DNA from 4 places in the Halomonas sp. FeN2 genome. Region 1 is predicted to be linked to each of the others. Evidence: predicted binding sites of a transcription regulator. Region 1 holds the regulator's gene; each other region holds the start of a gene.
The links. The regulator FNR, encoded in region 1, switches genes on or off when oxygen is low (the NO sensors DNR and NnrR bind a similar motif). The targets are predictions, from matches to a motif close to TTGATNTANATCAA.
Positions count from the first base shown of each region.

Region 1 (3,115 bases):
GGGCGACCTGATTGATCGCCTGGATGCCCGCTTTGGCCTTTCGTCGTCGACTGATCGCGATTACGCGATTGAAATAGATCCTCGCGAAGCGGATGTGTTTACGCTGCGCCATCTCGAATCCCTCGGCTTTAATCGCATTAGCCTGGGCGTGCAGGATTTAAACCCTCTGGTGCAGAAAGCGATTAATCGCATTCAACCTCGGGTACTTACCGAAACGCTGATGGATGAGGCGCATCGTTTGGGCTTTCGCTCGCTCAATCTCGATCTAATTTACGGTTTGCCATTTCAGACTGAAAAAAGCTTTGCCGACACGCTACGCCAGGTGATCGAGCTCAACCCGGCGCGCCTTTCAGTGTTTAATTACGCACATATGCCCGAGCGCTTTGCCCCGCAGCGGCGTATTAATGTCGATGACTTGCCGGGTGGCGATGAGAAACTGGCGATTCTGCGCACCACCATCGAAATGCTCACCGCAGCAGGCTATGTGCATATTGGTATGGATCACTTTGCCCGACCTGACGATAGCCTGGCTATTGCTCAGCGCGAAGGCTCGCTACAGCGTAACTTTCAAGGCTACTCCAGCCACGCTCAGTGCGACTTAATCGGGCTTGGCGTTTCGGCGATTTCACGCATTGATGACGTCTATGCGCAGAATCCTAGCGATCTGGCAAGCTACGAAGCGGCGCTGGATAAGGGTCAACTCGCTACCGGGCGTGGCGTGCGGTTGAGTGATGACGACCTGATCCGGCGGGACGTGATTGAGCGGCTGATGTGCGATATGGGCATTGATCTGGCCGCCGTTAGCCAACGCTGGAACATCGATGCCCCCCGCTACTTTGCGCCAGCGCTTGAGCGCCTGCAGAGCGCCGAGCAGGATGGCCTGCTGACCCGCAGCGGCGACCAGCTTAACGCCACGCCGATGGGGCGGCTGCTGATTCGCCATATAGCGATGGCGTTCGATGCTCACCTGGCGCAGCAAACGGGCCAACGTTACTCAAAGATTGTTTAATCATCTTTAAGCAGGCATGCTAAAGCGACTACAATAGGTAAGGCTTTTCTAATTGATAAGCGGGATTCTCTCAAGGAGCAAAGCATGTTGGAACCCATGAGCCGTCGGCGCTCGCTACTCCATGAAGCTCGCTGCCAAACCTGCAGTTTGAGCTCACTGTGCCTGCCACTTGCCCTTGAGCTGGATGATGTGGGGCAGTTTGACGCCATTATTCGTCGTCGCGCGCCGCTTAAAAAAGGCGAACCGCTGTTTCGTCAGGGCGACGCCTTTACCAGCGTTTACGCTGTACGTTCGGGCAGTTTGAAGCAGACCAGCGCTGAAGGTAACGGCAGCGAACAGCTAACCAATTTCTACCTACCCAGTGAGCTGGTGGGGCTGGATGGCATTGACGAAGAGCACTACCCCGGTAGCGTTATCGCCCTGGAAACCACCACCGTCTGTGAGATTCCTTTTGACCGCCTGGACTTACTCTCAGAAGAGTTGCCCGAACTGCGGGGCCAGCTGTATCGGAGCATGAGCAAAGAGTTGCGCGATGACCGACGCATGATGCGCCTACTCTCGCGCAAAACCGCCGATCAGCGGCTGGCCACCTTTTTGATTACCCTTTCGGACCGTTTTCGTCGCCGCGGCTATTCGCCTTACAGCTTTCGCCTCTCAATGCCCAGGGCTGATATCGGCAACTATCTGGGCCTCGCGGTTGAAACGGTCAGCCGCATACTAAGCCGCTTTCAGCAACAGAATGTGGTGGCGGTCTCCGGGCGAGAGGTCAACATTCTCGATATGCAGCGTTTGATTACCCTCGCCGAAGAGGAAGAGCAAACGGTTAGCTGACGTTAAAGGCCTGGATGCGCCCCGCCAGCAGCTCTGCCTGCTTGGCCTCTAGACCTTCAAAATCGAACAGGCTGCGGTCAGCCAACTGGGAAGGGGCAATATTGGTGACGGCCTTGAACATGCTTTCCAGGCGGCCGGGAAACTTTTTGTCCCACTCCGCGAGCATCTCTTTGACGACCTGGCGCTGCATATTGGGCTGGGAGCCACATAGATTGCAGGGAATAATCGGAAACGCCATCAGCCGCGAAAATTCGGCGATGTCCGCCTCTTTGCAGTAGGCCAACGGCCGAATAACGATATTCTTACCATCATCGGATAGCAGCTTGGGCGGCATTGCTTTTAGGTTGCCGCCAAAGAACATATTGAGAAACAGGGTTTCGAGAATATCTTCGCGGTGATGGCCTAGGGCAATCTTATTGGCGCCAATCTCTTCAGCGAAACCATATAGCGAGCCGCGCCGCAGCCGTGAACAGAGCGCGCAGGTGGTTTTACCTTCAGGGGTTTTCTCTTTCACCACCGAGTAAGTATCGCGCTCGACAATGTGGTACTCCACGCCCTGCTTATCCAGATAAGCGGGCAGTACGTGTTCGGGAAAGCCCGGCTGTTTTTGATCCAGGTTGACCGCTACCAGCGAGAAATTGACCGGCGCATTGCGCTGCAAATTGCGCAAAATCTCCAGCATGGTGTAGCTGTCCTTTCCACCGGAGAGGCAGACCATCACGCGATCGCCTTCATTGATCATTTGGTAATCAATGATCGCATTGCCCACTTCTCGGCGCAGACGCTTTTGCAGCTTGTTAAATTCACGCTTCTGCTTCGCATCAGCCAGCTCAGGCTGGTCGTGCTCAGCGTCAGCTGGGGTGGCTCCAACCGTATTAAGGTGAGCAGGATCAAAGTGATCAAGAGTTTGCATGGTATAAGCACTGCCGAGGGTAGAAGGCGTGAGATAAAAAAGTAATAACTATTCTAACAACACTCACCGCCTGACCCAACTAATCAGACGTAGCCACACAAGATATCGCAATTGAAAATGACTATTTTGAACGCTGTACCATATCTCGGTGCGAGGGTAGCTTGGAGCGAGGGTCTTTTGTCATGGATGACAAAAGTAGCGCCCAGGGAGGGGTTCACAGCGCCCTCGCGGAAAGCTGCCCTCGCCACGATGAAGGAGACTACTATGCCACCTCCGCCATAATACGCTGCAGGCGCATATACAGCAGTGCGCTGGCGGTGGCCTCTCCAAGCACACTCTGCACGTCTATGGCGGGCACTTGC
Region 1 covers NZ_CP074200.1:1,337,244-1,340,358, forward strand. Annotated here, with positions in the region: gene hemN (oxygen-independent coproporphyrinogen III oxidase) at 1-1,009, shown strand, start outside; gene fnr (fumarate/nitrate reduction transcriptional regulator Fnr) at 1,094-1,840, shown strand; gene ttcA (tRNA 2-thiocytidine(32) synthetase TtcA) at 1,833-2,753, opposite strand; gene KF947_RS06305 (DNA polymerase III subunit epsilon) at 3,016-3,115, opposite strand, start outside.

Region 2 (3,115 bases), 580 kb from region 1:
AACTACAAAGGCGTCTGGGATGGACGCATTGGTTTTGGCAAAAGCCCCGCGCTGCTGGTGGTTGATTTTATGCAGGGCTACACCACGCCCGGTTCGCCGCTATTTGCCCAGGGCGTGGTGGATGCGGTGGCCAATATGCCGCCGCTACTCAATACCGCACGGCGCACTGGCACGCCTGTTATCCACACCAACATCCTGTATCACGCCCCGGATCAAATCGATGGCGGCATTTGGGTCAAGAAGGCGCCGGTCATGCGGGCGATGGTGGCGGGCAACCCTTACGCGGAGTTCTGCCCCGAGGTGGCACCCCGTGAAGATGAGCTGGTAATGACCAAGCAGTATGCCAGCGCCTTCTTTGGTACTTCGCTGGCTTCCACGCTGGTCGCCATAGGGATCGATACGCTGATCATTACCGGTTGCTCCACCAGCGGCTGCATTCGCGCCACCGCCGTTGACGGCGTACAGCACGGCTTTCGGGTGATGGTGGTACGTGACTGTGTGGGCGATCGCCACCCCGCGCCCCATGAAGCTAACCTGTTTGATATCGATAGCAAGTATGGGGATGTGGTTGGGCTGGATGAAACGCTGGGTTACTTAATGAAGCGTTAGGCGTACCCCAAAAGCGCGGGAGCGCGAGCCTCTCTTTTGGCTCACCCATCCGCGTTCATTTTTTCCAGCAGATGCATCAAAGCGATCCGCTCTGCCGGGTTGAGATTTTTCATGGTCTGATCGCTAATTTGCTTGGCGCTGGGCACCATGCCCTCGACTAATGCCGCACCGGGCTCGGTGATCACCACCATGACTTTGCGTTGATCATTGGGGTCGGTGGTAAGCGAGATCCACTCACGTGCTTTAAGGCGTTTAATGACGCCACGGATGGTGGCTGGATCAATCGCCGTGGCGTTGACGATATCGGTTAGCGAGCTGGGGCCTCGCTCCATCACCGTGCACAGCGTGACAAACTGAATAGCAGTGAGCTGTTTATCGCTGCTGTAGCGCTGAAAAATAGCCGTATGCCGCTGGTAGGCTTTACGCAGTAGATGGCCTACTTGCTCAGAAAAATCATACCCCTGCTCTGAAGGTGTGGGGTGTTCGCCGGTAGACGAGTGTTTGAGCGCACTATCCGTTGTCATTCCATATCCTTAATCTATTAGCGACGATGTGTATCGAGTATGGCACTGGTTAACAAAATGATGCATCAACGCATTAAATACTGCTTGCGCTGGATCAATTCATCATGCTTTTATGGCGCACACGCTATAATTTTACCTTAGTTATCGCTCTTTGATCATCTCAAATTAATCTGCACTGATTACCTAAAACGCTAGCGTGGGAGGCAGGCATGGCTGATAAATCAGACTATACAAGAGAGTCACTGCTGTATGGGTCTGATGTTCTGGTGATCTATCGTGACCCGGTTACACCCCCCAAGCCCGCGCCCGGACAGCCAGGTACACACTCAAACTTCACCCCCCATGAGCCCGAGATATTCATTGCCGTGTTGAGCGATAGCCAGATCGTGGCTTTCAACGGCCACGTAGACCTGGGCACTGGCATACGCACGGCGCTCGCTCAAATTGTTGCAGAAGAGCTTAGCGTCGCGTTCGACAGCGTCACCATGGTGCTGGGCAACTCCGTTGAAGCCCCCAACCAAGGCCCCACCATTGCCAGTGCGTCGATTCAGATCACTGCCGAGCCTTTACGCCGAGCTGCCGCTCAGGCGCGGGAGTACCTATTAACACTGGCAGCAAAGCACTTTGACACTGAGCGCTCACTACTTAGCTGCCAGAACGGCGCTATTACGCCAAGTGATAATAACCGCTCATCCGTTAGCTTTGGGGAGTTGCTGCGGGGCACCCGTCATGCATTAAAGCTTGCCGATGGGGTGCCGCTTAAGCCGGTCAGCCATTATACCCTGGTCGGCCAATCGACCTCCCGCGTGGATATACCCGCCAAGGCCACCGGGCAATTGACTTTTATCCACGACCTACGCCTGCCCAACATGCTGCATGGGCGAGTGATTCGTCCGCCTTATGTAGGCCATGATAGCGGCGACTTTATTGGCAACAGTTTAATCGCGGTAGATGAAAGCTCTGTGGCTCATTTGCCAGGTGTGGTAAGTGTCGTGGTGGTCGGTGACTTTGTTGGCGTGGTGGCCGAGCGTGAAGAGCAGGCCGCTGCCGCAGCCAAACAGCTAAAGATCCAGTGGCGCCCAATCGAAGGCTTGCCTCAGTTGGACAACATAGAGCAAGCACTGCTCGACCTGCCCAGCAAACAGCGCATACTCCTCGAAGAGGGTGATCTCGACAGCGCTCTGGCCGCCGCGCAACATCCGCTCAATCGTCACTATGTGTGGCCTTTCCAACTGCATGGCTCCATCGGCCCTTCGTGCTCTGTCGCCGATGCCAACGAAGATGGCCTTCACGTATGGTCGGGCACCCAAAATCCACACAGCCTGCGCGCCGACCTCGCCCGCCTTACCGGTTTGGATGAAGGCGTTATCACCATTACCCGCATGGAAACCTCAGGCTGCTATGGCCGCAACTGCGCCGACGACGTTGGCGCGGATGCAGTGCTGCTGTCTCAGGCGGTGGGTCGACCTGTTCGTGTGCAACTAACCCGTGAGCAGGAGCACACCTGGGAGCCTAAAGGGGCTGCTCAGTATATGGCCATCCAGGGCGGCTTGAACGCAGATGGCAGCCCGGCAGGCTATCGCTTTAATACCCGTTACCCCTCTAACAGTGCGCCCACTCTGGCACTGCTGCTGACCGGCGCCGCCTCCCCCATTGATATCCCCTTTGAGATGGGAGATCGAACGTCGGTACCGCCCTACCGCTACCCTCATCGCCAAATAGTGTGCGACGACGTCCCGACCTTGGTGCGCGCCTCCTGGCTGCGGGGTGTCTCGGCGCTGCCCAGCACTTTCGCCCACGAAAGCTATATTGATGAACTCGCCTACTTGGCGGGTGAAGATCCTGTCGCCTATCGGTTGCGCTACTTAGCCGATAACCGCGCCTGCGAGCTTGCCGAAGCGTTAGCCGAACATGCGAACTGGAAACCCTGTACCGCCAACACCAACCCGAGAAGCGATGGAGAGTGGCACTACGGCCGAGGC
Region 2 covers NZ_CP074200.1:1,916,010-1,919,124, forward strand. Annotated here, with positions in the region: gene KF947_RS08825 (N-carbamoylsarcosine amidohydrolase) at 1-609, shown strand, start outside; gene KF947_RS08830 (MarR family winged helix-turn-helix transcriptional regulator) at 651-1,133, opposite strand; gene KF947_RS08835 (xanthine dehydrogenase family protein molybdopterin-binding subunit) at 1,343-3,115, shown strand, end outside.
Region 2: a site for FNR is predicted at 1,218-1,231, ahead of KF947_RS08835 (xanthine dehydrogenase family protein molybdopterin-binding subunit). Genes of this name have one in related genera too.

Region 3 (3,115 bases), 120 kb from region 1:
CAATCCAGGGTAGCGGTAGGCTGAACAGCGCAAAGCGAAGTAGCCACGGGGACTTCTCTGGCTGACGACGTACGCTATGCCAGAAGGCCAGTGCGAACAGCAGCAGCATGCTAAAACCCGCGGCGACCATGGCCCGAAAAGACCAGAAAAGCGGCCAAACCTTGGGGATCGACGCCTCTACGGCTTGGTTAATTTCGGCTGTGGTCGCATTGGCTACATCGTCGCTATAGGCGCTAAGCAGTAGCCCATAGCCTAGATCGCTGCGCACTGCTTCGAACCGGGCCTGATCCCCATCGCGCTCCTCACCACTGCGCAGGCGCTGCATGAGAGCGTAGGCTTCCTGGCCGTTGACGATGCGTTCGCGGTGCTCTTCCTTAAGCTCGCGAATACCCATCACTTCGGTATCCAGCGAGCGCGTGGCGATCAAACCCATCACGCCAGGTATGCGGATGGCAAAGTCGGTGTGCTGTTTCGACTCGTTGGGGAGCCCAAAGAGTGTGAAGGCAGCCGGCGCGGGATGGGTTTGCCATTCAGCCTCAATGGCGGCCAGCTTGACCTTCTGCACGTCCCCCAGCTCATAGCCGGACTCGTCACCGAGGACAATCACCGACAGCGCACTGGCCAAACCAAAGGCAGACGCAATAGCGAAGCTGCGTCGAGCAAAGGCAACCTCGCGGCCCTTGAGCAAGTACCAGCTTGAAATCGCTAGCACAAACACCGCGCCGGTGACGTACCCCGCTGACACGGTATGCACAAATTTGACTTGGGCGACGGGATTGAGCAGCACCTCCGCAAAGCTGACCAACTCCATGCGCATGGTGGCAAGGTTAAGCTCAGAGCCGACAGGATGCTGCATCCAGCCATTAGCCACCAGAATCCATAAGGCTGACATATTGGTTGCCAACGCCATGAGCCAGGTAACCGCTAGATGCTTCTCTTTCGACAGCCGATCCCAGCCAAAGAAGAATAGCCCGACCAGCGTCGATTCAAGGAAGAACGCCATCAAGGCTTCTATTGCCAGAGGCGCACCGAAAATATCGCCGACATAGTGAGAGTAGTACGACCAGTTGGTTCCGAACTGGAACTCCATGGCGATGCCGGTGGTTACCCCCAGCGCAAAGTTAATACCAAATAGCTTGCCCCAGAACTTGGTCATCTGACGATAAATGGTCTTACCGGTCATCACATAGACCGACTCCATGATCGCCAGCAGTATCGACAGCCCTAGCGTTAAGGGTACAAACAGGAAATGCACCATCGCCGTAAAGGCGAACTGCAACCTGGATAATTCAACAATGTCCATGAGTGACTCCCGATGGATAGCGTAAATACACCCCTCGCTCCACCGGGAAGCCGCAAGTTGAAACTCACCCAGGCAAAGCGATGGATATAAGCTTATTCCTCCACCTGAGCCAAAAATTTGACCTTGATCAACTCCTTATCCATGCACTCCACGGTTGCGACAAAATGCCCTCCAAGCCAACCTAGCAGCCTGTCGGGCTTGACCGATCGTCGCGAGAAGCACGGATTCGCAGTAGATCAGTGTTAAGTCCGACAGGCTGCTAGTGCGCCTCATCCCAATTGGCGCCACTCTCGGCTTCCACAATTAGCGGCACTTTCAGTTCAGCCGCGCCCTGCATGCGCTTTTGCACCTGCTCGATAAACGCCTCGACCTGCTTATCGGCTACCTCAAACACCAGTTCATCGTGCACCTGCATCACCATCAGCGCATCGAACTCGCCTTCCGCTAGCCATGCATCCACGTCGATCATCGCCTGCTTGATAATGTCGGCGGCAGTGCCCTGCATCGGCGCGTTAATCGCAGTGCGCTCGGCGCCTTGGCGGCGGTTACGGTTTTGCGACTGAATTTCCGGTAGATAAAGCCGCCGCCCCAGCACGGTTTCGACAAAGCCATCTTCAGCTGCCTGGGAGCGAATACGCTCCATATAGCGGGCCACACCGGGATAGCGGTCAAAGTAGCGATCAATGTAGGTTTGCGCCTGGTTGCGCTCGATATGCAACTGGCGGGACAGCCCCCAGGCACTCATGCCATAGATCAAACCAAAGTTGATCGCCTTGGCGCTGCGGCGCTGATCGCCAGATACCTTTTCAAGGGAGGTGCCGAAGACTTCTGCCGCCGTGGCGGTGTGAATATCACGCCCTTCGGCAAACGCTTCCAGCAGCCCTTTATCTTCAGATAAATGCGCCATAATGCGCAGCTCAATTTGCGAGTAATCGGCGGCGACGATACGGTAGCCGGGGCGGGCAATAAACGCCTGACGAATTTTGCGGCCCTCTTCGGTACGGATGGGAATGTTTTGTAAGTTGGGATCCGACGACGACAGCCGCCCGGTCGCGGTAACCGCTTGGTGGTAGCTGGTATGCACCCGGCCAGTAGCTTTATTGAGCAAGCGGGGTAGCTTATCGGTGTAGGTGGACTTCAGCTTGGCCAGCCCCCGGTGCTGCATAATCACTTTGGGCAGCGGGTAATCCAGCGCCAGCTCTTCCAGCACGCCTTCGGCGGTAGAGGGCGCGCCTTTAGGGGTTTTCTTGAGCACCGGGATTTTCTGCTCTTCAAACAGAATTTGCCCCAACTGCTTGGGCGAACCGAGATTAAATTCGCGCCCGGCCAGCTCAAACGCCTCACGTTCTAACTCGCCAATGCGCTGCTCTAACTGTTGGCTCTGTTTGTGCAGTAGCTCGGCATCTACCGCTACCCCGTTGCGTTCAATGCGCGAGAGCACCTTGATCAGCGGTAGCTCGATATTGTCTAACACTTCGGCCAGGCGCCCTTCGCTTTCGACCTGGGGACGCAGCGTTTGCTGCAGCCGCAGGGTAATATCAACATCTTCGCAGGCATAGGGCGCCGCTTGTTCCAGGGCAATCTGGTTAAAGGTCAACTGCTTGGCGCCCTTACCGGCAATCTCTTCAAAGGAAATGGTCTTTTCACCCAGATACTTGAGCGCCAGCGAATCCATATCGTGCCGGGTGGCGGTGGAGTTGAGCACATAGGAGGCCAGCATGGTGTCAGCAAAAGGACCTGCCACGGAAATCGCATAGTTGGCCAGCACGGAAATGTCGTACTTGAGGTTTTGGCCAATCTTGGTTTTTGTCG
Region 3 covers NZ_CP074200.1:1,460,880-1,463,994, forward strand. Annotated here, with positions in the region: gene KF947_RS06840 (cytochrome ubiquinol oxidase subunit I) at 1-1,303, opposite strand, end outside; gene polA (DNA polymerase I) at 1,563-3,115, opposite strand, start outside.
Region 3: a site for FNR is predicted at 1,421-1,434, ahead of KF947_RS06840 (cytochrome ubiquinol oxidase subunit I). Genes of this name have one in related genera too.

Region 4 (3,115 bases), 420 kb from region 1:
AGGGTTCAGCCGAGCTGTCGGGCATGTAGCGCTTGACGCTGATGTGTTTGGTGATGATCTGCTGAGTATTCATGCCTTGCCCCCCTTGCCTGCATCGCCATAGGCCCGCTCAGCCGGTGCGGAGAACCGCACATCGACATCCTGCCAGCGCAGCTCGGCATTCGCCTCGCCTTGGTAAAACACCTGGCTGTGCTTGAGGTAGTTAACGTCGTCGCGTTTCTGCATGCCTTCATCCAGGCGCTGATGGGCACCGCGGGATTCACGGCGCTCAAGAGCACTCAAGCAAGAGGCTTCGGCAATATCCAACCCATAGCCAAGCTCGATACACTCCAGCAGCTCGGTATTGAATATCTTGCTGGTATCTTTAACGCGTATCTCATTGAAGCGAGCGCGCAGTTGGCGCATGGTCTCAAGCGAATGGCGCATGCCCTCTTCAGTGCGGTAAATCCCGCAGCCGCTCTCCATGGCCTGCACCATGGCGCGCTTGAGTTCGACCCAGTTCTCCCCACTTCCGGCTCCATCACAAAGGCGCAGCAGCTTGGCTTGCTGGCGGTCGCCCTGGGCTTCCAGCAGCCGCTCAGCGGCCCACTCGGTTTGTGCTGCGCGCTTGCTTGCCTGCTCACCGGCCAGGCGGCCAAACACTAACAGCTCAGTTAGCGAGTTAGAGCCCAGACGGTTCGCGCCGTGCAAACCGACAGAGGCACACTCTCCTGCGGCGTAGAGCCCGGCGATTGAGGTTTCGCACTGTGGATTGGTTTCGATTCCGCCCATGGTGTAGTGCACCGCCGGGCGAATAGGGATGGGCTCTTTAACAGGATCGACATTGATATAGGATTTAGCCAGTTCGCAGATAAACGGCAGGCGCTCCAGAATGTACTTTTCACCCAAGTGACGCAGGTCGAGATAAACCACGTCGCTGTCGCCAAACTTGCCGGTGCGGCCCGCCTGCTGTTCCTGCCAGAAGGCTTGGGAGAGTTTGTCCCGCGGCCCCAGCTCCATGTATTTGTTTTCCGGCTTGCCCAACGGGGTTTCCGGTCCCAGGCCGTAATCCTGCAGGTAACGGTAGCCTTCTTTATTGAGCAGAATGCCGCCTTCGCCCCGGCACGCTTCGGTAATCAAAATGCCGGAACCGGGCAGACCGGTGGGGTGGTACTGGACAAACTCCATATCCCGCAGCGCCACACCGTGACGGTAAGCCATCGCCATGCCGTCGCCAGTGACAATGCCCGCATTGGTATTGAAGCGGAACAGGCGCCCAGCGCCGCCGGTAGCGAGAATCACCGCTTTAGCGCGTAGCAGGGTCAATTCACCGGTAGCGATCTGCAGGGCAATTACGCCGATTACCGCACCTTCGTGAACGGCCAGATCGAGCACGAAGAACTCATCAAAACGCTCAATCTCAGGGTATTTCAGCGAGGTCTGAAACAGGGTGTGGAGCATATGGAAGCCGGTTTTGTCGGCCGCAAACCAGGTGCGTGCGGTTTTCATGCCACCGAAGCGGCGCACCTGCACTTGGCCATCCTCTTTACGGCTCCAGGGGCAGCCCCAGCGCTCCATCTGCACCAGTTCTTGGTAAGCGTGATGAACAAAATAGTCGACGACGCCCTGCTCAACCAGCCAGTCACCACCAGACACTGTGTCGTCGAAATGCGCCTGGTGGGAATCTTCGGCACTGGTGACGGCGGCGGCGCCGCCTTCAGCCGCCACGGTATGGGAGCGCATGGGGTAAACCTTGGACAGCAGCGCTATGCGCTGGGGAGTGCCCTGCTCCTTGGCCTGCTCAGCAGCCCCGATAGCAGCGCGCAAGCCTGCACCACCCCCACCAACAATGACGATATCGAAATCTCGCTGCTGCATGAAAAGCCCCTTCATTAGCCAAGTCAAAGGTGGTACTGGCGGCAATCTGCGCTGCCGTCTTGTCTATTCGAACTTACCATACAAGAGGAAGGCCCTGTTCATTAGTCCAAAGGACTATTGATGTACATCAAGAAAGGAAGGAATCGAGCTAGCATCGCTTTTACCCTAGTGCTGCACCGCCTACTCTTCAAGTCACTCACTGCCGGGCAGACCACTGCCCACCAAGCAAGAAAAGAGCACACTACTAACACTGAAGAGAGGTGCTGCATGACGACCAATGCTCAACCCTCACCGCGATGGAAACTGTTAGCGCCGCTAGCAATCGCTATCATCGTCGCGCTAATAACCACCCCCCCGGGGCTTTCGCCTCATGCGTGGTACTTTTTCGCCATTTTCCTCGGCTGTGTCGTTGGCCTTATTCTTGAACCGTTACCGGGCGCAGTGGTGGGTCTGGTCGGCGTTACCCTGGTGGCACTGCTTTCCCGGTGGGTGCTGTTCTCGCCGGAGCAACTAGCGGCTGACGGATTTAATGCCGCGGGCCAAGCCTTTTCCTGGGCGGTGTCAGGCTTTACCAACTCCACCGTCTGGCTAATTTTCGGTGCCTTTATGTTTGCCCTGGGGTACGAAAAAACCGGGCTCGGGCGGCGGATATCGCTCTGGCTGGTCAAAGCCATGGGGAGGCGCACCTTGACCCTTGGCTACGCGGTGATGATTGCCGATGGCATTTTGGCGCCGTTTACGCCCTCGAATACCGCGCGCAGTGCGGGCACGATCTATCCCGTCATTCGCAATCTACCGCCGCTTTACGATTCGCACCCCAATGACCCCAGCATGAAGCGCATGGGTAGCTTTTTGATGTGGACCGCGTTGGCCTCGACCTGCGTAACCAGCTCGCTATTTTTGACCGCCCTGGCCCCCAACTTATTGGCTATCGCGCTCACCGAAAGCACCACTGGCATCCAAATCAACTGGGGACAGTGGTTTATGGCGGTCGTGCCGGTGGGCATCCTGCTGCTTCTGCTGGTGCCGCTGCTGAGCTACTGGCTATGCGCCCCCGAAGTGAAGGCAGGCGATGAAATTTCCGACTGGGCGGGAAAGGAGTTAACCAAGCTGGGGGCACTGACCCGCCATGAAATAATGTTGGTCGCTATGGTGGTCACCGCCCTGCTGCTGTGGATTTTTGCCGGCAGTGTTATCTCTGGTTCACTCGTGGGCCTAGTGGTGATCTGCGGCATGCTGTTAACGGGCATCATTCACT
Region 4 covers NZ_CP074200.1:1,761,057-1,764,171, forward strand. Annotated here, with positions in the region: gene KF947_RS08165 (succinate dehydrogenase/fumarate reductase iron-sulfur subunit) at 1-73, opposite strand, end outside; gene frdA (fumarate reductase (quinol) flavoprotein subunit) at 70-1,857, opposite strand; gene KF947_RS08175 (anion permease) at 2,125-3,115, shown strand, end outside.
Region 4: a site for FNR is predicted at 1,975-1,988, ahead of frdA (fumarate reductase (quinol) flavoprotein subunit). Genes of this name have one in related genera too.